One region of the Arthrobacter sp. YC-RL1 genome, then DNA from elsewhere that is predicted to be linked to it. Evidence: riboswitches for the same ligand, from Rfam matches in the RefSeq annotation. Region 1 holds a riboswitch; each other region holds the start of a gene.
What was found. Region 1 has a riboswitch for thiamine pyrophosphate ahead of ATC04_RS16595 (3-oxoacyl-ACP reductase). Riboswitches for the same ligand answer to the same signal wherever they lie in the genome.

Region 2: another riboswitch for thiamine pyrophosphate. It lies ahead of ATC04_RS04895 (ECF transporter S component); the one in region 1 lies ahead of ATC04_RS16595 (3-oxoacyl-ACP reductase).
Region 3: another riboswitch for thiamine pyrophosphate. It lies ahead of thiM (hydroxyethylthiazole kinase); the one in region 1 lies ahead of ATC04_RS16595 (3-oxoacyl-ACP reductase).

What each region holds. Positions count from the first base shown of each region.
Region 1 is NZ_CP013297.1:3,605,693-3,613,340, reverse strand. It holds gene ATC04_RS16620 (5'-nucleotidase C-terminal domain-containing protein) at 1-1,819, opposite strand, end outside; gene ATC04_RS16615 (hypothetical protein) at 2,062-2,271, opposite strand; gene ATC04_RS16610 (HNH endonuclease family protein) at 2,444-3,145, opposite strand; gene ATC04_RS16605 (hypothetical protein) at 3,398-4,027, shown strand; gene ATC04_RS16600 (hypothetical protein) at 4,032-4,637, shown strand; TPP riboswitch at 4,702-4,795, shown strand; gene ATC04_RS16595 (3-oxoacyl-ACP reductase) at 4,857-5,666, shown strand; gene ATC04_RS16590 (NtaA/DmoA family FMN-dependent monooxygenase) at 5,663-7,015, shown strand; gene ATC04_RS16585 (siderophore-interacting protein) at 7,094-7,648, opposite strand, start outside.
Region 2 is NZ_CP013297.1:1,051,972-1,059,619, forward strand. It holds gene ATC04_RS04870 (Na+/H+ antiporter subunit D) at 1-279, shown strand, start outside; gene ATC04_RS04875 (Na+/H+ antiporter subunit E) at 293-925, shown strand; gene ATC04_RS04880 (monovalent cation/H+ antiporter complex subunit F) at 922-1,188, shown strand; gene mnhG (monovalent cation/H(+) antiporter subunit G) at 1,188-1,595, shown strand; gene ATC04_RS04890 (DUF4235 domain-containing protein) at 1,661-1,912, opposite strand; TPP riboswitch at 1,987-2,105, shown strand; gene ATC04_RS04895 (ECF transporter S component) at 2,170-2,790, shown strand; gene ATC04_RS04900 (ATP-binding cassette domain-containing protein) at 2,787-5,111, shown strand; gene ATC04_RS04905 (aminodeoxychorismate lyase) at 5,118-5,993, opposite strand; gene cls (cardiolipin synthase) at 6,207-7,648, shown strand, end outside.
Region 3 is NZ_CP013297.1:71,524-79,171, reverse strand. It holds gene ATC04_RS00395 (solute carrier family 23 protein) at 1-730, opposite strand, end outside; gene thiD (bifunctional hydroxymethylpyrimidine kinase/phosphomethylpyrimidine kinase) at 764-2,188, opposite strand; gene thiE (thiamine phosphate synthase) at 2,185-2,826, opposite strand; gene thiM (hydroxyethylthiazole kinase) at 2,819-3,613, opposite strand; TPP riboswitch at 3,603-3,697, opposite strand; gene ATC04_RS00375 (GntR family transcriptional regulator) at 4,084-4,449, opposite strand; gene ATC04_RS00370 (hypothetical protein) at 4,446-6,041, opposite strand; gene ATC04_RS00365 (aldehyde dehydrogenase family protein) at 6,139-7,572, shown strand.

The sequences.
Region 1 (7,648 bases):
TTCCCTGCGCATCCGCCGCCGGGATGTCGGTGATTTCCAGCTCCCCGTTGAAGGCCGAGGCGGTGATCTGCGCGCCTTCCTCCAGACCGGAGACGGTGACCTCGATGTCCTGGCCGGCTTCCGCCTCGGTGGCGGAAAGCTCGACCTGGGCCCAGTCGGTGCCGGCGATCATCGCGCGTCCCAGCGGGGCTGGATCGACGACATCGTGGGACTTGAAGTAGTTCACGGTGGCGTCCAGGTCGATCTGCCCGGAGTCGGCATGGTTCGTGCCTTCGGCGAAGGCCGCGAAGTTGTCGCCGCCAGCGGCCAAAAACGCGTTGGCAACCACGTGGAAGATGGCCTTCTCATCCAGCGGCTCGCCGTTGAAGGTGATGTCCTTGATATGCTCCCCACGAGGTGCGTCCTCGACGTAGGTGTAGGACAGGCCTTCTGAGATGCCCAGCTGCAGCTTCGTGCGCTCGGAGCCCTTAGGCTGCCACTGCTGTTCCAGCGCCTCGCGGATCTGGGCGCCCGTGAGGTCGAAGGTCTTCAGCGTGTTGGCGAAAGGTTGCACCTCGGCGGCCGCCTTGTAGCTGACGCTGCCGTCCTTGCCGTACCGCAGGTCGGCGCGCAGGCCGCCGGCGTTCATGAACGCGATCTGCGCCTTGGTGCCGGCGAAGTCCTCATTCGAGGTGGCCCACAGGTGGATGTCCGCCACGGTGTTGCCCAGCGTGGATTCCACGCCGCGGTCCGATCCCGGTTGCTTGCCGCCGCGCAGGATATCGGCTGAGATCTGCCCGATCTTCTGGTTGCCGACCTTGTCCGATTCCGTGATTGCGGTTTCTACGATCTGAGCGACGGTTTTGTTCGGGGTGTAGACCCAGTCTCCGGCGTCGTCCTTGATGGCAAGGGGCAAGAGCTCGGTCGAGGAATCGGTGACATCACCCCTGGCCTCGTCGACCTCGAGGGAGATCTTGCCCAGGGTGGTGCCGTACTGGTGCGCTTGGATGACCGGGCGCTCGGTGCCTGTGGGGCCCGCGATTTCGCAGTTGTACGGCTGGTGGGTATGGCCTGAAACAATGGCGTCCACCTGCTCGCTGGCACCACGGATCAGTTCGCCGTAGGTGGTTTTCTCTGCGGCGATGGTGCCGCAAGTGATGCTTTCCGAGCCGTTGTGGGTCAGCACGACGATGACTGATGCTTCGCCGTTAGTCGTATCGCCGTCGGAAAGCTGCTTGGCGACGCGGTTGACCGCTTCGAGCTCGTTGCCGAATGCCAGGTCCTTGATCCCCGTGGGGGTCACCAGCGAGGGGACGTCCTCGGTGACAGTTCCGATGAAGCCGACTTTGACGCCGTTGACCTCGCGAATGGCGTATTCCTTCAAGGCCGGCTTGCCGGTGGCCTTGTCGTAGACGTTGGCACCCAGGGCGAAGTCTGCGCCGTCCTGGCCGGAGGCCTTGGCATAGCTGTCGATGACTCGGCCCTTCAGGTCCTCGAAGCCGCGGTCGAATTCGTGGTTGCCCACGGTTGACACGTCGAGACCTCCGGCACCTAATACTTCGATGGTTGGCGCGTCCTCCTGCGAGGCCGAAGCGAAGGTCGAGGCGCCGATGTTGTCGCCGGCCGACACGAAGAGCGTGTTCGGGTTCGCCGCCCGCAGCATGTCGACGGCACCTGCGAGCACAGCGGCGCCCGCGGAGTCCCGATCATCGGCAATGCGGCCGTGGAAGTCGTTGATGTCCAAAATGTCCAGGGTGAATGTCCCCGGGGCTGCTGGCTCTGCTGCCGGGGCGGCCTGCGCGGCAACGCATCCGGAGGCGACCAAAGCTGCAGTAGCCATGGAAGTCAGCGTTAAGTTCTTGATCTGCCTGAACGCAGGCATAGATCCTCCTCAGAGTTAAGCGTGTGACTTATCTCATATTTATCCCATGAAGGTGTACCTGTCGATGCTTGAACGTAGATTTCACGTATAAAACAGATGTTTTTGGCGTTGCAAGGGGCTTATTCGACGTTTTGCATCACTGGAAATGCCGCATGCCCCGCCGATGTGGCAGGGCATGCGGTGAAAAAGAGTCGGAGGCTTTAGCGCTGGCGCTTGCGTCGTGGATCTCCGGCGGTCACAGAGGAAGATCCGACGATACCGCTGAGGAGCAGCATGGCTGCCGCAATGAACATCAGGGTTGAAGCGACCCAGCAGGTGGTTGCCAGAGAGCGCTGGGAGTTGTCCAGCGCGAGCACGAAAATGCAGATGCTGGCCAGCAGCAGTACTACGCCGAGCAACCGTGACTTCATCGTGCACCCTTGAACTGTCGATTTTCGCCAAATAATCGCGAAAAAAATTCGCTATCGGCTGGAATAACATCAATGATGTCATAACTCCAGCCGGTTGAACATACGCCCAAAGTGGTAATTTACTGGGAAACGCTCAATCCTTGGGTTGAGAACGGTTTCCGAAGATCTTCTGCTAAACGCAGGACGTCAGGATCTTCTTGATGGAATCATGCTCTGCCTGAGTCATCCAAGCGCCGTACTTGGCCTTCACCTGAGTCTGTAGCGACACGTATTCGCAGCGGAAGTCCTTGTTTGGCGGCAGCCAGGTTGCAGCATCCTTGTCGCCCTTGGCGGCATTGGTGGGGCCGTCCGATGCCAGGAGGTTCAGCGGGTCGTTGGCGAACTGGAGACGCTTGTCCTTACTCCATTTCTGGGCGCCCTTCTGCCAGGCGTCCGACAGCGCAACAACGTGGTCGATCTGTACGGCAGAACTCGTGGACTGGCCGCGCTCGAAATTGATTGTCTTGCCGGTATAGGGATCTTGGAACGTTCCGCTCAGCACCACGCAATCGACCCGGGCCGGTTTGAATTCAACATTCACCAGATCGCGGGCAAGGATATCGTTGCGCGCATCGCAGCCGTTGTTGTCCGTATCCTTCCAGCCGTTGCTGAACTGCTCGCGGGTGTAGCCGGTCTTCGGAGCACGGCCCTTGATGGTGATGTCTTCCAGCTGATCCAGAGACTTGGCATATGCCGCTTGCTGGTCGGCCGACGGGGCCGCGGCCTGAGCGCCATTTGTCCCGGTGAAATCCGTGGAAGTCAGCGAGGAGCATGAAGCCAGCCCAAGGGTGGACATGACGAGAACTAGGGACAGGGTGCGGCGCGGCAGTCGCATGCGGTGGTATCTCTCCTTGGATATGCAGGGGACTGCAATCCGCGGTCCTAGCATTCGACTCTATGCGCCGGCACCTACGAAACTCCGGTACCGGTCTGGTGTCATTCTGTGATTCTCTTCTCGGCGGTTCGCATGCTGAATCGGAAAAGTTATCAATTTGTCGCTGTAGTCCGCTGTGACAAGTATTGTTTTCTTCCGGTGGACGAAATATGGTCGGCGTAATGCTGTTTCTGTGACCTTTTGGATGTACCTGTGAAGAAGTTCTTGTTCCCGTTGTTGACCGGGGTGCTGCTGCTCAGCGCCTGCACCACACCCGTATCCAAGCTCGAAACCGTGGAACAGCAAGGACCTGGAGGATACGACTCGGCTTGGGAAACAGAACAGCATGGCTACGATGAAGACCCCTACGCGAAGTACTACCAGGAAGGCGTGCCGATTTTCTCGGAGCTGCAAACGCAGGTTTTGAGACCCAGTCCGATCTTCGGTGATCTTGATACTCGTGAGGATGTGGACGATTTTTCCATGGGCATTTCGGGATTTTTCCGATCCACGACCGTCACGGATGAAAATGGCGAGCAGGAGGTTACCAACGAATCGACGTCCATGAGCGGAACCGCAGAAGAAGCGGGTGCGTACAGGGTTGAATTTGGCTGCTGGGGTGTAGGACGCGCAGCCGTGCAGGTATTCATCAACGTAGATTTTCCAGAGATTGGCATGGAGCCAACGTTCGAGATGCCAATGACCTGTAACGTCCCCGCCGCAACCACATACGGCGAGTTTGAGATCGATCGGTCCACCGAGAGCTATTACATTGTGGTCTCCGGTGATCCCGAAACGATTGGATCCTACGAACTCAACCTGTACCGAAGCGATGGCAGGTGAGCGAATGAAGAAAGTGCTGCCTATCCTCGGTGCTGTCATTCTTGCGCTCACGTCGTGCACGACTCCGGTCTCCGAGCTTGGCCCGCTCGATCGGGAACCGCCCAGGGAGCCATCGAACAGTCCGCAATTCCAGCTGCCCGTCGAGGAAATGTCCTCTGAGGAGATCGTCAACCGTCAAGAAGTTGCGCTGCACTACCCGCCGCTGATGTATCTGGCCATGACCGGATTTTTTGCGGACCCTGCTGCCACGGAACGCATGGGATTCTGGCAGGGCGAAATCGAGCAGCGCGGCTACCACGGGTTGGTTGCATGGGCTGCCCAACGCTTTCAATACCAACAGGGCGGAACCCTTGCGCCTGAAGAGTTCTCTTTGGAAACGGATGGCTTGCCGGGCCCGTATCTGATCAAGTACACCTGTTCAGGCTCGGGCCGGACCGACGTTCGAATCAAGGACGGGCCAAAGATGCTGCGGCAAAAAATTGTCCAGTGCTCGACAGATCCGAATGTCGTGGAATTCGAACTTGACGAGAAAAATATCGAGAATCTGGTCATCGAGCTGATCCCGGAGCTCTCGGCTCCGGCGGGTTTTGAAGTCCAGGTCATCCAGTAGCTCCGGAAACACCCGGCGAAGACACGTGTTCGGCCGTCCCGGACGGCTTGTGGTACTAATGGGACGTAGTGACACGGGGTGCCGCCATGCGGCTGAGATAAAACCCGTCGAACCTGATCCAGTTAGCACTGGCGAAGGGAATGTCCTGGATACCTCGATGCCACGCATCTACGCCGGGGTCCCGTTCGCCTTGACACATCTTCAAGGAGTTCGAGCACCATGAACGCACACGCAGCAACCGACACCGCAGCTTCTTCCACCACCGCACTGCCGCTCAAGGAACAACTGGTGCTGGTCACCGGCGGCGCCCGCGGGCTGGGCGCGGCCATCAGCGCCGCTTTTCTGGACGCCGGGGCGAAGGTCGTCGTCAACTACCGCAGCTCGTCGCAGGCGGCCGAGGAACTTGCCGCCGCATTCCCCGGACAGGCGCTGGCATTGCAGGCCGACGTGCGCGACGCCGCCGGGCTGAAGGACCTGGCCGCCGCCGCGGCCGAGCACTTCGGCCGCCCGATCACCACCTTGGTCAACAACGCGCTGGTGGATTTCTCCTTCAACGCAGATGCCCGTTCCAAGGCAGACGAGCTGTCCGCCGAAGAGCTCACGGCCCAGTTCGCCGGTTCCGTGCTCGCACCTGTCGCCGCGATCCAGGCAGTGCTGCCGAGCATGCGCCAGGCGGGCTTCGGACGCATCGTCAACATCGGCACCAACCTGTTCCAGCACCCAGTGGTCCCGTACCACGACTACACCGCGACCAAGGCGGCGCTGCTCTCGCTGACCCGCACCTTCGCGGACGACCTGGGCCCGGAAGGCATCAACGTCAACATGGTTTCCGGAGGCCTGCTGCGCACCACGGATGCCTCGGCCGCCACTCCTGAAGAGGTCTTCGACCTGATCGCCTCCGGCACCCCGTTGCGCCGGGTGACCTCGCCGGCCGAGCTCGCCGACGCGGTGCTGTTCTTCGCCTCGCCGCTCTCGCGCGGGGTGACCGGACAGAACCTGATCGTCGACGGCGGCCTGGTCAAGGGATGAGCGCATCGAGGAAGCAGGCCCGGTTCAACCTGTTCATCTACGGCGCGGGGCACCACCAGGCGGCCTGGCGGGCGCCGGATTCCCCGGCCGAGCGGCTGGGCGAGACCGGGTACTACGTGGAACTGGCGCAGCTGGCCGAACGCGGCCTGCTGGACGCGGTGTTCCTGGCCGACGGCCAGGCCGTCTCCCCGGAGGCCGCGGCGGCCGGACCGACCTGGTTCTTCGAACCGTTCACGCTGCTGTCCGCGTTGAGCCAGCACACCAGCCGGATCGGCCTGGTCTGCACGGTGTCCTCCAGCTTCTACACCCCGTTCCACGCCGCGCGCATGCTGGCCAGCCTGGACCGGCTCTCCGGCGGCCGGGCCGGCGCCAATGTGGTCACCAGCATGTGGGATACCGAGGCGCAGAACCACGGGCGCGAAACCCTGGGCGACCATGCCTACCGCTACGGCCGCGCCGACGAGTTCATCACGGTGCTGCGGGGGCTGTTCGGATCCTACCCCTCAGCGGCGGTGCGGGCCGACCGCGCAGGCGTGTTCACCGACCCGCGGCAGCTGTCGGCCATCGACCACGCGGGCGAGCACTTCGGTGTGCGCGGGCCGCTGAATATCCCCGACGGGCCGCAAGGCTCCCCGGTGCTGTTCCAGGCAGGGGCCTCCGCCCAGGGGCGCGAGCTCGCGGCGGCCCATGCTGAGGCGATCTACGCGGTGGCCGCCGACCGGCAGATGGCGCTGGACTACGCACAGGACGTGCGGTCCCAGGCCGCCGCGGCCGGGCGCGATCCGCAGGCCCTGGCCATCATGCCGGGGCTGGTCGCCTACGTGGGCCGCACGCTGGAGGAGGCCAAGGACAAGCAGCGCCGGCTCAACGACCTGCTGCCCGTCGAGCAGGCACTGGCCCAGCTGGCGGTATTCGTTCAGCAGGACACCAGCGCCTGGGAGCTGGATGCACCGGTGCCCGAACTTCCCTCCGCCGCAGACTTCACCGGCCCGGCCGGACGCTACACGACGATCCTGCGGTTGATCGAGATCCACCAGCCGACGGTGCGCGAGCTGCTCGGGCTGCTGGCGGCCGGGGGAGGGCACTGCACCTTGGTCGGAACGCCGGAGATGATCGCCGACGAGATCGAGCTCTGGCTGGATACCGGGGCGGCTGACGGCTTCAACCTGATGCCGCCGAGCCTGCCCGACGGCTTGGCGGATTTCGTCGAGCTGGTGATCCCCGAGCTGCAGCGCCGCGGACGCTTCCGCACCGCCTACGAGCACCGCACGCTGCGCGGCAATCTGGGCCTGCCGGCGCCGGTGGCCGGGGGACGCGCTCGCCGGCCCGCATTAGGAGCTGGGTCGTGATGCGCTGGCGGGAAGACAAACGAAGTGGATTGCGTTCGTGGATTCTTCTCCGGGGCCGGCAGGCCGCCGGCACAGCGGTCAGCGCATCAGCCGTCCTTCGCGCAGCGTCCAGTAGGAGGAAATGTGGCTGGAGCGCTTCGACAGGTTCCAGCGCTCGCAGATGCGGCTGATGGCCTTGACGGTGCTTCGTTCAGCATGGGCCACGACACCCAGGCCTTGGCGCGGGACCGCCAGCGTCTGGAAAGCCTCGGCCAGGACGTCGCTGCGTCCTGCCGGCACGCCGTCGCGGGAAAGCCAGCGTAAATCAATGCCCTGGGGATGTTTCACGTCAAACATTGCTCCTTCGTTGGCAATTTCAAGCAGCGCCACACCCTGCGCGTACTCCGGCAGCGCTTCGAGGATCTTGGAGATCGCCGGTATCCCGGCTTCATCCGCGGCCAGCACATAGTAGTCGGCGCCCAGCTGGATGGAGGTCTTGCTGCGCGCCGGGGAAATGACCAGCGCCGCACCCGGTTCGACAGTGCCTGCCCAGTGCCCGACAGTTCCGGGCTCGCCGTGGATCACGAAGTCGATGGCCAGCTCATCGACCACCGGATCGATCCAGCGGATGGTGTAGGACTTCGAGCGCGGCAC
Region 2 (7,648 bases), 2.6 Mb from region 1:
GACGCCGAGATCCCCAACCCGGACCTGGTGGACGAGGCGGCGAAGGTCGCGGACCAGACCGCCGCCGGCGGCGCCCAGGCGCCGCACCTGGGCCTGAAGCTGGCCCGCGAACTCGAATCCGAGGCGCTGCCCTGGGGCATGCGCTACGCCACCGGCTCGCTGGTGGTGGCGGGCATCGCGCTGACGGTGTTCGCCGGGCCGATCTTCGAGTTCTGCCAGCGAGTGGCGGCGCAGCTGATCGCCCACGAACCGTACATCAACGCCATCCTGAGTTACTGAGCGGAGGGACAACATGCCGAACAAGAACCTGGCCCCGCGCGACCAGCGCATCGACGACGCGCTGGACACCGCCGGCGTCCGCCACCGCGCCACGCTCAAGCAGGAGTGGCCGCTGCTGCTCCTGCTGGTTTTCGTCTGGGGAGCGCTCTGGCAGGACTTCTCCCCGGGCAACCTGATCTTTGGCGCCGTCATCGCGCTGGTCATCGTGAACCTGTTCCCGCTGCCGCCGGTGGTGCTCTCCGGGCGGCTGAACCTCTGGTACTGCGTCAAGCTGTTCGGATGGTTCCTGGGCCAGGTCGTCGCCGCCAGCGTCCACGTCGCCTGGCTGGCGGTGGTGCGCGGGAAGAAGACGCGCAGCTCGGTGATCGCGGTGCCGCTGCGCACCGACTCGGACCTGATCGTGATGACCGTGGGCCATGTGCTGACGCTGATTCCCGGGTCCTTCGTGCTCGACGTGGACCGCAGCTCCTCGACCCTGTATCTGCACTACATCGACGTCGACTCGGCCCAGGAGGTCGCGAAGGCGCGGGAGAACATCCGCGACATCGAACGCCGCCTGATCATGGCCATCGGCAGCCAGGACGAGTACGAAGCCATCAAGAACGAATGCAGCCCCCGCGTGAGAAGGACAAAGGAGAAGCCATGATCGAAGTTGTCGTCTGGATCTGCGGCAGCCTGCTCGGGCTGGGCGCCATCGCCTGCCTGGTCCGTGTGGCGAAAGGCCCCTCAATCCTCGACCGGGTGCTGGCCCTGGATGTCATGCTGCTGATCATCTCCGCGGCCCTGTGCCTGGAGATGGCGTTGAACAGGCACACCGACTACGTGCTGTTCGTGGTCGCCGCCTGCACCATCGGGTTCATCGGCTCGGTGACCGTCTCGCGCTATGTCTCGGATCAGAGGAACGCGTAATGGACCTTTTCCTCGACATCCTCGTCGCCGTGCTGCTGATTCTGGGCTGCCTGATGTCCCTGATTGCCGGCATCGGCCTGCTGACCTTTCCCGACATGCTCACCCGCATGCATGCGGCCACCAAACCCCAGGTGCTGGGCTTCCTGCTGATCTTCGCCGGACTGGCCATCCACCTGCGCAGCTGGACCGTCATCCCGGTCCTCGTCCTTGCCTGGGCGATGCAGCTGCTGACCGCCCCGGTGTCTGCGCACATGATCGGCCGCGCCGGCTACCGCACCAAGCACGCGGCCAAGGAGACCCTGTACTCCGACGAGCTGCGCCAGGTCGTGGAGAAGGTGACCTCCGCCCCGCACACCGGGACCGTGCCGGAAATTGATCCGCAGGAGACCGGGCCGGACGCGAAATAACTTCAACCAACAGCAGCGGGCCATTCCCTGAGCAGGCAATGCCCCGCTGCTGTTGCGCTGGAGTGCTACTTGGTGAACTTGGCGATGGCCTTGGTGGTGCCGCGATCAGCCAGCACTTGGATGACCGCTGCGACCACGGCGGAGAACACGGCGAAGCCCAGCGCCTGGCGCATGGAAGCCTCGGCGGCTTCCTCGCTGCCCTTGCGCGGGGCGGTGTTGCCGGTGAAACCCTTCCAGACCTGATCGACCAGCTTGCTGCCGAGGAAGCCCGCACCCAGGGAAATGCCGGTTGCGATGAGCTTTTGTACTGCGTTCATGTGGACCTCACGTTCAACGTTGTGACTTATCGTTCCGTTGCCAGCTTACCTGCGGTATGGTGGGTGGGCAGTAATTATTCCGACAGGGGAGCGTCAAGCCGTTCGCGGCGAAAGGCGCTGAGAGTGCGATAGATCGCAGACCCTCGAACCTGCTCCGGTTAGTACCGGCGAAGGAAGTCGAGCATCTCGGATGCGGACCGGCGCTGGACAGCGCCCCGATTCCGTTCATCCCCCCTCCTGATCAAGGAGGACACCTCATGAGCACAACCCGCACGACGCAGCGCAGCACCTGGCGCGTAGTCGATATCGTCATCGCCTCGGTCATCGCCGTCGCTTCCGGCGTGGTCTTCTGGGCCTGGTCCGCGAGCTACGGCCTGTTCTCGCTGGCCTTCACCGCCTTCCCACCCGGCACTGCCCTGCTTACCGGCCTGTGGCTGTTCCCGGCGGTGCTCGGCGCGCTGATCATCCGCAAGCCCGGCGCCGCACTGTTCTGCGAGGTGCTGGCCGCCGTGGTCGAGGCGCTGCTGGGCACGCACTGGGGCATGCCGGTGCTGATTTCCGGCCTGGTCCAGGGCCTGGGCGCCGAGCTGGTGTTCGCGCTGTTCCGCTACCGTCGCTGGAACCTGCCGGTGGCGTTGCTTGCAGGCCTGGGCTCGGGCCTGTTTGCCGGCCTCAGCGAAGCCTACGTCGTGGGCAGCGTGGCCGAATACACCGAGTTCATGAAGCTGTTCCACGTGGGAGCCACCGCCGTGTCTGGCCTGGTCGTCGCCGGCCTGCTGTCCTGGTGGATTACCCGGGCGCTGGCCCGCACCGGCGCGCTGAGCAACCTCGCCAGCCGCCGCGCGCACCTGGAACCGGCGCTTGCGGTGCGCAAATGAGCGCCGCCGCCAACGGGCGTACGGCCCCGCTGACCCGGCAGGGTGTGGAGATCAGCGCGCGCGGCTTCACCTGGCAGCATGCCGAGCGCGACCGCCCGGCCATCGCCGGACTTGACGTGCAGATCCCTGCAGGTCAGAAGGTGCTCCTGCTGGGCCCCTCGGGGGCCGGCAAATCCACCTTCCTGCATGCGCTGGCCGGCGTGCTCGAAGTCGACCAGGACGCCGGTCCCACCGGCGAGCTGCTGGTCGGCGGGCAGGACGCGTTCGCGCGCAGCTTCCCGGTGGGCCTGATGCAGCAGGATCCGGAAACCCAGGTGGTGCAGAGCCGGGTGGGTGACGACGTCGCCTTCGGCGCCGAGAACCTGGGCATCGACCCGCAGGAGATCCGCGAGCGGATCCCGCAGGCGCTTGACGCCGTGGGGCTCGGCGCACTGGGCTACGAACATCGCACGCAGGAACTGTCCGGCGGGCAGAAGCAGCGCCTGGCCCTGGCCGGGATCCTGGCCATGCGCCCCGGGCTGATGCTGCTTGACGAGCCGACCGCGAATATCGACCCGGGCAGCATCCCGCCGTTGCGCGATGCAGTGATCGGCGCCGTGGAGTCCACCGGGGCGACGCTGATCGTGGTGGAGCACCGGCTGGAGGCGTGGGCCCGGCAGGTGGATCGGGTGCTGGTGCTGGCCCCCGGCGGGGGGATCGCCCACGACCTGCACCCCGAGGCGCTGGCCGGGGACGCGGCGGTGCGCGCCGAATTGGCGCAGGCAGGGGTCTGGATTCCGGGCTATGTTCCGCAGACCTCGCCGGCGCCGAGGGCCGGCGGCGCCCCGATGCTGCACGCCGAGGAGCTGGTTTGCGCGCGGGGCGAGCATGCTGTGCGCACCGCCCCGGCCAGCTTCGAGGTCACCGGCGGCAGGGCCCTGGTGATCCGCGGGGAGAACGGGGCAGGGAAGTCCACGCTGGCACTGACCCTGGGCGGGCTGCTGCAACCTGTGTCAGGCCAGTTCGCCGCCAGCCCCCAGCTGGCCGACGGGTTGCCGCCCTCGCCGTTCAGCTGGAAGGCCGGAGCGCTGGTCGCCCGCATCGGCTCGGTGTTCCAGGAACCCGAGCACCAGTTCGTCACCCAGTCCGTGCGCGAGGAGCTGGCTTTCGCGCCGCTGCGCGCCAGGCACGGCGCGGCCGAGGAGCAGAAGTACGATCCGCGGCAGGTCGAGGCCCGGGTGCAGGAGTTGCTGGAGCGGCTTGGCCTGCAGGACTTGGCCGAAGCCAACCCGTTCACGCTTTCCGGAGGGGAGAAGCGCCGGTTGTCGGTGGCCACAGTGCTGGCCGCCTCGCCGGACGTGGTGATCCTTGACGAGCCGACCTTCGGGCAGGACGCGAACACCTGGCGCGAGCTGGCGCAACTGCTCATCGAGGAACTCGCCGAATCCACCGCGATCATCGCGGTGACCCATGACGAGCATTTCGCCGCGGCGCTGGGGGCCGACGAGCTGGTGCTGGCGCCGGCCGAGGTGGCCGCCGCGAGGACCTCGTCGGGGCCGATGCTGGACGCCCCAGTGGGGGACAGCTGGCTGGCGAAGATCAATCCGCTGGCCAAGTTCGGCGCGATCGCCGGGGCCACCTTGCCGCTGATCAGCACGGTGGACTGGGTTTCGGCGGCGGTGGTCATCGCGGCCACGCTGCTGATGCTGCCGCTGGCGGGGCTGGGCATCGGCGGGTTCTTCCGCCGCGGCTGGCCGCTGCTGGCGGCCGGCGTCATGGCGGCCTGGGGCATCGCCCTGGTGGGCCAGGATTCGGGACGGGTGCTGCTGGATCTGGGGATCTTCGACATCACCGAGGGCTCGGTGGCCGGAGGCGTCGCCACGGGGCTGCGCGCATTGGCCATGGCGGTGCCGATGGTGCTGCTGCTGTCCACCACGAACCCCAGCGACCTGGGCGGCGCGCTGTCCCAGCAGCTGAAGGTGCCGCACCGTTTTGTGCTCGGTGCCTTGGCGGGCATGCGCCTGCTGGGCTTGATGGTGGAGGAATTCACCACGCTGACCCTGGCGCGGCGGGCCCGCGGCATCGGCAACCTGGGCACCGTGCGCCAGCGCGTGGGTGCGAAGCTCGGCCAGCTACTGGCGCTGCTGGTGCAGGCGATCCGCCGGGCCGGGCGCCTGGCCACCACCATGGAGGCCAAGGGCTTCGGCACCGGGCAGCGCACCTGGATCCGCACCGCCACCTTCACCCGGCGCGACGGTGCGGTGCTGGCCGCCGGCGTCCTGCTGGGCGCCGCGGCCATCGCGGCCGCCATCTGGGCCGGGACCTACAACCTGATCTGGTAGCCGGGGCTAGCGGATCGAATCGGCCAGGGCGGACAGCTGTTCGTGCAGCTCGGCGTCCATCCGGATCGGCTTGGCATCCAGGGTGCGCACCGGGGTGAGCAGGCGGACCGAGGACACCAGCCACACGCCGTCGGCCTGGTACAGGTCCTCCGGGCGCAGCGGGCCGTAGCCCAGCTCCCAGCCGTCCTGCTGCGCGGCGTCGAAGATGGCGCTCTGGGTGGTGCCGGGCAGGATACCGGTTTCCAGCATCGGGGTCAGCAGGCGGCGGGTTTCTCCGTCGCGTTGGGCCAGCAGCACGGTGGCGGTGGGTGCTTCGAGCACCACGCCGTCGGCGGAGGTGAAGATGACCTCGTGGGCGCCGTGCTTGCGGGCGTAGCGCAGCGCCGCCATGTTCACCGCGTAGGACAGGGTCTTGGCGCCCATCAGCAGCCACGGTGCGCGTTCGGCGAGCTTCGAATCGTAGCCGCGGTCCAGGAAGAGCACATCCACGCCGGTTTCCCGCTGCTCCATGCCCACGCGCGGGGCGGGGGTGACGGTCACCCAGCACACGGCCGGGTCCTGGTCCAGTTCGCCGCGCATGGCCACCAGCTTGACTACTGCTTCCTCGGCGCCGCCGGTGGCGTCGAAGTCGGCGACAGCGGTGTCGACCGCTGCACGCCAGCTGCGCTCGTCCGGGACCGGCAGGTCGGAGGCCTCGGCGGAGACCGCCAGGCGAGCCAAGTGTGCCTCGATCTTGCGGACTGCCTGCTGGGTGTACAGCATCGACTCGAAGACCCCGTCGCCGCGGTTCACGCCCTGCAAGGTGACCGGGAGCTGGGGCGCGTTGATGTCGGCAAGGCGTCCGGCGGGATAGGCCGGATCGAGGAATACAAGAGAACTCATTCTCCAAGGTTATCGAATTTCCCGCCAAGTCCGCGCGCGAAGCCCCTGCGCAGGCTCTTCGTGGACTGCATTCCTAGAAGAGGCAGGGGATTCGATAGGCTAGGCAAAGATGTTTTTCCCGCTTCTCTAACTGCGGGATGCGGCGCACACGCCGCAGACGCCCACGGGCGCTGACGTGAGGGGGGTGCCGCGATGTGGCCGAGTAACGAAGTGATGCTGCAGATCGGCGGCGTCGTGTGGAGCATCCTTGTCGCGGCCGAACTGGTGGTGCGCTACTTCATGATCGGCATCGTCCCCGGAAACCGGCGTCCCACCACGGCCATGGCCTGGCTGCTGGCCATCTTCTTCCTCCCGGTGGTCGGCCTGGTCGCCTACTGGCTGTTCGCCAACCCGAGGCTCTCGCGCCGCCGGCTGGAGAAGCAGAAGCGGGCGCACGACGAGATCATGCGCGGCACGGCCCACATGCAGCTGCCCGAGGAATTCCACTCCACGGAGGAATGGGTCGAATCGGCGGTCATCCTCAACCGCAACCTCGGCGCCATGCCGCTGGAAGGCGGGAACACCGTGCAGGTGCTCTCCGACTACCGCGGCTCGCTGGAAGCCATGCGCGAGGAGATCGACAAGGCCAAGCGCTACGTGCACATCCAGTTCTACATCATGGGCGACGACCCGGACTACGTGGATCCGGTGCTGGATTCCCTGGAAGCGGCCGTGCAGCGCGGGGTCAATGTGCGCCTGCTCTTCGACCATCTGGGCACGCTGCGCGTGAAAGGCTACCGCAACTTCAAGAAGCGCCTGAAAAGCTCCGGCATCATCTGGCGCCCGATGCTGCCCATCGACCTGATCGGCCGCCGCTGGCGCCGCCCGGACCTGCGCAACCACCGCAAGATCCTGGTGGTCGACGGCGAAGTCGCGTTCACCGGAAGCCAGAACCTCATCGAGCCCGGCTACAAGCGCGAATCCGCGCACAAGGTGGGGCGCGAATGGGTGGAGATGATGCTCCGCGTGGAAGGCCCGCTGGTGCGCAGCCTGGATGTCACCTTCGCCACCGACTGGTGGCAGGAGGATGACGGCCAAGAGGTGCTGATGGACATCACCGAGGCCAGGCACCCGCTGCCCTACGACGACCGGCCCGGCAGCACGCTGGCCCAGCTGCTGCCCAGCGGCCCCGGTTTCGGCGGGGAGAACAACCTGCGCCTGTTCAACACCCTAATCTATTCCGCCTCCGAACGGCTGATGATCACCAGCCCCTACTTCGTGCCGGACGACTCGTTGCTCTACGCCATCACCACCGCCGCCCAACGCGGGGTGGAAGTGCACCTGTTCGTCTGCGAGGAGGGGGACCAGTTCCTGGTGCACCACGCGCAGCAGTCCTACTACCAGCAGCTGCTGGAAGCCGGGGTGCGGATCCACCGCTACCCGGCGCCGATGGTGCTGCACACCAAGTGCTTCACCGTGGACAACGAGGTCGCGGTGGTCGGATCCTCCAACATGGACATGCGCTCGTTCAGCCTGAACATGGAAATCTCGGTCATGCTGCTTGGGCAAGAAATGGTCGATGCAGTGAACAAGGTGCAGAACGACTACCTGGAGATCTCCTCGGAGATCACTCTGGCCCAGTGGCGACGCCGTCCGCGCATGCAGCGCTGGATCGA
Region 3 (7,648 bases), 3.5 Mb from region 1:
TCTCTGCGATCAGCACGAATACCGCCGGCAGGAACATCAGCGCGGTGTCCAGGTGGAAGCTCGGGGTGTTGAATTCGGGCAGGCCGAACCACGCGGCTTCGCCGACCTTGGCGAAGTTCACCTGGCCCTGGGCCAGCGCGATCAGGTAGCCGGCGACCAGCCCCACCAGGATGGACAGGCGCCCCAGCAGGCCCTTGAACACAACGGTGGCCAGCACCGTGGCGATCACTGTCAGGAACGTGGTGGCCGGGAACTTCTGCATGGGTTCCAAGGTGGCGCCGGCCAGGTTCAGGCCGATCAGCGCGACGATGGTGCCCATGACCACCGGCGGCATCAGCGCGTGGATCCAGCCGGTGCCGGTCTTCTGGACCACCAGGCCCACCAGGAACAGCAGCGCGCCGGTCATCACGATGCCGCCCAGCGCCGCGGACATGTCGTGGGCCTTGGTGGTCGCGACCACCGGGGCGATCAGCGCGAAGGAGGAGCCCAGGTAGCTGGGCACCTTGTTCCTGGTGATCAGCAGGAAGAGGATGGTCGCCACGCCCGTGAAGAGCAGGGTCGTGGTGACCGGGAACCCGGTGATCGTGGGAACCAGGATGCTGGAGCCGAACATGGCCAGGATGTGCTGCGTGCCGATGGAGATCGTCTGCGGCCAATGCAGCCGCTCATCCGGGGCAACAACCTCACCGGGGGTGATGGTCTTGCCGTTGCCGTGAATGCTCCAACTCATGCAGTCCTCCAGACTCTGCGGCCCCAACGCGTTTTAGGCCGTAGAGAATTCTACGCTCTCGGCATGGGCCTGCGCGAAAAAGGCCAGCTCGTGCTCGCTGGAACGCAGGAACGCCTGGCGCATCCGCTCGCGCTGCGCCGGGTCCGCCAGTTTCCATGCGGCGCGCACCATCCCGATGGCCTGCGCGGTGGATTCGTCGAACTCCTCCGAGGCGTAGGTCTGAAGCCAGTCGCCGTAGGGGTGGCCTTCGTAGTTGGCCGCCGCAAGCCGCTTGCCGATGTCCTGGTACAGCCAGTAGCACGGCAGGATCGCGGCGATCAGCTCCGGGTAGCTGGAATTGCAGGAGGACAGGTGGTTCACGTAGTTCAGCGTGGTGGCCGACGGGTTCGCCAGTCCTTCCACCAGGTGGCTGCGGTGCAGCTGCAGCTCGCCCTCCAGGATTTCCCCGGCGCCCTTGGCCCAGAAGCGCTGGGAATCCAGCTCAGGGGCCAGCGCGCTGGCCTGCGCCAGCACCTGCGCGTAGCGCTGCAGGTACAGGGCGTCCTGCGCCAGGTAGTATTCGAACTTCTCGCGCTCCAGACTGCCGTCGGCCAGCTGCACGATGAACTCCAGCTCGTCAATGCCCGCGCGCAGCGGTGCGATGTCCTCCCACCAGGCGGCCATCGGATCCGCGGCGCCGAAGAAGTCGACGAAGTGGTGCACCGGCCCGTGCCCGGAGCCCACCTGCAGCTCGTCAGCGGCGCCGATGGCGCGCAACAGGTAGCCCTTGGCCTGTTCCAGCGCGGTCGCCCAGTCGCCGGTGGCGGCGAAGCGGGTGGCCAGCGCGCTGGACAGGGTGCAGCCGGTGCCATGGGTGTTTTTGGTAGCCAGGCGCGGGGAGCTGAACTCGGCCAGCACCCCGGCGGCGGAGACCAGCGCATCGGGGCACTGCGCCCCGGCCAGGTGCCCGCCCTTGGCCAGCACCAGCACGTCGTGGGCGGAGGCCAGACGCCGGGCCTGCTCCAGCACGAGCTCCCAGTCCTGCGCGGCGGCTTCGCCGAGCAGCGCGCCGAGCTCGGCGGTGTTCGGGGTGATCACGGTGGCGCGGGCCAGCAGCGGGTGCAGCGCGGCGGCGTCCTCCAGCAGGGCATCGCCGCTGGTGGCCACCATGACCGGGTCCAGCACCACCGGGGCGTTGACGGTATCCAGCCAGGCGGCGACAGCGCCGATGATCTCCTGGTTTGCCAGCATGCCGATCTTCACCGCGTCGATGCGCACATCCGCGCTGAGCGTTTCAAGCTGCGCGGTGACGAAATCCCCGTCGATGGCCTGCACTCCGCTGACCCCGCGGGTGTTCTGCGCGGTCAGCGCCGTGATCACTGCCATGCCGTAGCCGCCGTTGGCGGCAATGGCCTTCAGATCGGCCTGGATGCCGGCGCCGCCGGACGGGTCGGAGCCCGCGATGGAAAGGATGTTCACTTGGCCGCCTCCCAGGCGGAAACCAGCTGGGCGCTGGCGCTGCGCGGATCATCTGCCTGGCAGACTGGGCGCACCACGGCCATCCCGGCGCCGCCGCCGGCGCGGATGGCCGCGGCGTCATCGGCGGTCACCGCGCCGATGGCCACGCAGGGCAGCGCGGTCCAGCCGGTGCGTTCCGCGAAGCCGTCCAGGCCCAGCGGGGTGGGGTGGTCCTTCTTGGTCGGGGTGGCGCGCACCGCGCCAACACCCAGGTAGTCGATGAACTCGGCATCCAGGTTGGCCTGGGCGATCTGCTCCCGCGTGGAGGCGCTGAGCCCGATGATGCCCTCGCCGATCAGCTGGCGGGCCAGGGACACCGGCACGTCCTTCTGCCCGATGTGGATGCCGGCCACCGCGGCCCCGGCGGCGCGGGCCGCCAGGAATACGTCGATGCGGTCGTTGACCAGCAGCTGCGCCTTGCCCTCGGTCAGCTTTGCGGCCGCAAGCGTCAGCTCGAAGAACTCGCGGGCGCTTTCCTCCTTGGCGCGCAGCTGGATCCACTGGATCCCGCCGGCCACGGCTGCCTCGATCACCTCAAGGGTGCTATGCGGGCTGCAGCTGGCGGTGTTGGCCACCAGGTAGGCTCCGAGATCACGCATAGGTCTTTTCCTCACAGTTCAGGGTCTCAAGTGCGGCGGGCTCAACGGCCGCCAGGGAATCGAGGAAGGCCGCGGCAAAACTGCCCGGCCCGGAGCTGGCGGCCAGCGCCTTTTCGGCGGCCAGGCCGTAGTAACCATGGGCCGCCACGGCGGCTTCGAACGGGTCCTCATGCACCGCGAGCATGCCCGCGCACACCGCACCCAGGGCGCAGCCTCCGCCGGTGATGCGGGTCAGGCCGATGCCGTTGGTGTGCACCAGCACGGTGCGCTGCGCGTCGATGATGGCGTCCGCCTCGCCGGAGATCGCGACCACCGAACCGTATTTCACTGCCAGCTCACGCCCGGCGGCGATGGCTTCCTGCACGCTGTCCAGCGAATCCACACCTCGGCCGGAGGACTCCCAGCCGGCCAGCGCCATGATTTCCGAGGCGTTGCCGCGGATCAGCGTGGGGCGGCGGGCGACGATGCGCCGGGCGAATTCCGTGCGGACCGGCAGCGCTCCGACGGCCACCGGATCCAGCACCCAGGGGGTGCCTGCGGCGCTCGCCGAGTCGACGGCTTCTTCCATGGCGCGCAGCTGCTCGGTGGTGGGCGTGCCCAGGTTGACCAGCACGGCCGAGGCGGCCGCGGCGAACGGCCCGGCTTCCCCGGGCAGGTCAGTCATGGCCGGGGCCGCGCCGGAAGCCAGCAGTACATTGGCGGTGAAGTTGGTAACCACGGTGTTTGTCAGGCAGAACACCAAGGGGGATTGTTCCCGGTAATTGCGGGCAACAATAGGCAGAGTCATGCGACATCCCTCCGCTAGCTTGACCTAGTTCAGGTTCAACGGGTCTCATCTCAGTCGGCTTCTCCGACACCCCGTGTCACTGATCCCGAGGGTACGCAGATATCTTCGCAAGGACAAATCCTTAACGCCGTTGGAAGTTGGCCGGCCCGTGCCGGCCGCTAGAGCCTCGGATCTTCGTAGCTCCTGCCGCGATCGATATTCTTCCGTGCTTCTCGAAGTGCCCTGGAGATTTCCGGGTCAGATCCTTCGAGGTCGTCGGCTCGTCGGTCGAGACTGCGCATGGCGCCTATGGCAAACGGCAGCGCGCAAAGTATGACCAAAACGCAGACGATCAAAATCGAAACCGGATCCACAGGTTATCCATTCCAAGCATTGCGGTGAGCTTAGGCTGAGCCTACAAAGAGGGGCGGACACCGTCAACCGAATCCCGGCTGCTCGGGAAATGATGCGGTGGTGACAGGGTTACCGAGCTATCGCGTCCTCCGCGCAACCAGCGCCTTCACCGTCGCCGCGTCCACCCCCAGCTCCGCGGCCAGCGCCCAGACCCTGTCCACTGCCTCGACCAGGTGCTCGTCCAGCGCTGGCTGCCCTGGCAGCTCATTGACCACGGTGCCCGCCCGGCGGCGCGAGGAGATCAGTCCTTCGGCCTCCAGTTCCTTGTAGGCGCGGGCCACGGTGCCGGCGGCCACACCCAGATCGGCGGCCAGCGCGCGCACCGTGGGCAGCCTGCTCCCGGCGGCCAGTTCGCCCAGCGAAATCAGCGAAGCCACCTGGGCGCGGATCTGTTCATAGGGCGGCAGCGCCGAGTCCAGGTCAACGGTGATCTGGGCGCTCATCGGCGGCCCGCGTCACTGGTCTCCGGCCGCATCGAACCTTGCGGGCGCGGCAGCGCCAGCACCGCCGGCGCACAGAAGACCAGCAGGCCGAACAGGGAGAATTCGGCGAACAACTGGTATCCCATCATTGGCATGGCCACGAACGCGCCGGCGACTACGCGCAGCGAGCGGATTTCAAGCACCTGCCGATACCAGATTTCCACCTCTGCGCCCACCTGCCAAGGGATCGCCACGGAGCGGACGAGCAGGACGAATCCTGCATGCGCGGCGAGCAGTGCCGCGGCCAGCCCGGCAATGATCCACCGGTTCGGCGCGACAAATCCCCGCAGCGGATCCAGCGGAGGGAAGAGCAGGAAGTATAGGCTGGCCGCCATCAGGAGTCCGGCAACGACATAGGTCCACAGCGGCAGCCGTGCGGCGGGTTTGGGCATTCGCGCGGCCGCGCGGGTCTTGATCGCCATGTACGCCAGGTAGGCGGCGTTGACCAGCAGGTAGAACAGCGTCGCGCCCGCGAGGAGGGCCAGGATGGCGGTGGCGCGTTCGGCGGTCGGCATCTCCTGCGTCTCGGAGCTCGGCAGCATTGGCCATCCGACGGCGACCAGCAGGATGGCAGCCATGGCGCTCAGATACTGCACCGCGAACAGCTGCTCGCGCAGCCGGGTGAAGGCGCTGGAGACGGCCGGCCGCAGGGATTCGAAGTTCACCGGCGGGCGCCAGAAGAACATGACGACGGTGATCGCCAGGGCGATGTAGTTGGCGGTCTGGTCCCACCGGCCCGCGAGGTCGTTCATCCGTTCCCAGTACTCGATGCCTTCGCCACCCATGGATTTGTCGGCGTCATCGGAGATCCACCGTGCCTTGAAGTGCAGGGCTTCGCCGGCGAGGCCGGCCAGGAGCACCGTCACCGTGCGGTAGAGGCGATTGAGCCAGGTGATGCGCAGCAGCCGGTTGTCGTGCTCGCTGATGCCGTCCAGCGGCTTGCGCCGCAGGATGAGGATGGTGGCGGCGAAGGCGGCGACCAGCAGGAGGACCAGGCTCAGTGCCAGATAGGGCAGGACCTCTGCGGCCGAACGCAACCCGTCCTGGGCATCGGCGGTCATGTAGTAGCCGTCGCCGTCGTCCTCGATGACCTCCGGCGTGGGGGCGAAGCCCGTGACGTCGCGGACGCTGTAAATCGCCAGCATGCCGGCGGCGAAGGTTGCCGCCATGATTCCGACCAGGGACTTGGGCACCAGCCCGGACAAGGTCCGAGGCTGCAGCGAGGCCGTGCGCTTCGGCCGGAGCTTGTGGGGCCAGGTGAACTGCCCTGCGATGTAGATGAACGCGACCCACAGCGCCGGGGTCGCGGCCGCCCCGATGGCCTCGGGAATGCGAAGCGGCGATTCGTCGTAGTACGGGACTGCCGCGAGGGTGCTGAACCAGTCGGCCGACGTGCTGGCGAAAAATCCGATGAGCGCGCACCAGAAGGCGTGCCGGCGGGCCAGAGCCAGCCGGTCTCCGCCCTCCTTGGACGCGAGGTTGCGCAGGATCACGTAGATGACCAAGGCCGCAATCGCGAAGCTGCCGAACTGTGAAGTCAACGAATTATTCATTGGTCCCGCCTTTCGAAAAGAATGTACCAACTAGCTGATACAAAATAAAGGTGGTCGCAATCAGGTCAAGTCCAGCCCGTTGACGTAGTCTCGACTCATGGGTCTGTTTACTTCCACTCCGCTGCCCGATCCCGTCGGCGACTTCGCGCCGCCCGTGGATGAGCATCCGTCGAAAATCGCCGCCACGCTGGCGAACCTGCGCCACTCCGCCGATACCCGCATCACCCACCCGCGCCGTTTCCGCGTCCAGCAGCTGCGCGCGCTGGAGAAGATGCTCGAAGAGCACCTGGACGACTTCCTCGCCGCGCTGAACGAGGACCTAGGCAAGGGCGCCACCGAAGCGAAGTTCTCCGAGGTGGACGTGGTCCGCGCGGAGATCGACTTCGCTCTGCGCCACTTGGCCGAATGGATGGACCACACCAACGTCAAAGTGCCGCTGGCGCTGCAGCCGGCCATGGCCAAGGTCGAGCCCCGCCCGCTGGGCCTGGTGCTGATCATCGGCCCGTGGAATTACCCGCTGCAGCTCATGCTCGCCCCGCTGGTCGCCGCCATCGCCGCCGGCAATGCCGCGGTGCTGAAGCCTTCGGAGATCGCGCCGGCGACCTCCGGCGCACTGGCCAAGTTCCTGCCGCTATACCTGGACAACCGCGTGTTCGCCGTCATCGAGGGCGGTGTGGACACTGCCACCGAGCTGCTGGCCGCGCGCTGGGACCACATCTTCTTCACCGGAGGCGAGAAGGTCGCCAAGGTGGTCGCCGCCGCAGCTGCCAAGCACCTGACCCCCACGACCCTGGAGCTGGGCGGCAAGTCCCCGGCAGTGGTCGACAACCAGCTGCCGGCCACCGCCAAGCGCCTGGCCTACGCGAAGTTCATGAACGCGGGCCAGACCTGCGTGGCCCCGGACTACGTGCTGACCATCGGCGACTCGGCGCCGCTGATCGAGCGCCTGGGCCAGACCATCCACAGCTTCTACGGCAAGGACCCGTTGACGCACCCGGACTTCGGGCGCATCGCCAGCCGCCGCCATTTCCAGCGCCTGCTGGACATGTTCGAGCAGGGCGAGGTGGTGCACGGCGGGCAGTACGACGAGCAGACCCTGCGCATCGCGCCGACCATCATGCGCAATGTCGACCTCGAAGGCACGCTGATGCAGGAGGAGATCTTCGGCCCGATCCTGCCGGTGATCGAAGTGGCCACCTTCGAGGAGGCCCTGGAATTCATCGCTGCGCGGCCCACCCCGCTGGCCGCCTACCTGATGAGCGAAAGCCCGCGGCTGCAGTCGATCTTCTCCGACCGGGTGCGTGCCGGCGCGATCGTGCACAACGCGCCGCTGGCCCAGATGATCGTTCCGTCCCTGCCGTTCGGCGGCGTCGGGGCCAGCGGAATGGGCTCCTACCACGGTAAGCACGGCTTCGACCGTCTTTCGCAAATGCGCTCGGAACTGAGCAAAACTACGGTGGTCGATACTCTGAGCGCGATATATCCTCCATATTCTTGGGCTAAGCGAAAGATTATTGATCGCTTACTGTAGCGCGGTTCATAGCTTTTGAGCTCGCCGGGGTGCTTGGATTGAAAGGTTGGATTTTTCTATGCACCAGGAGCTGTAA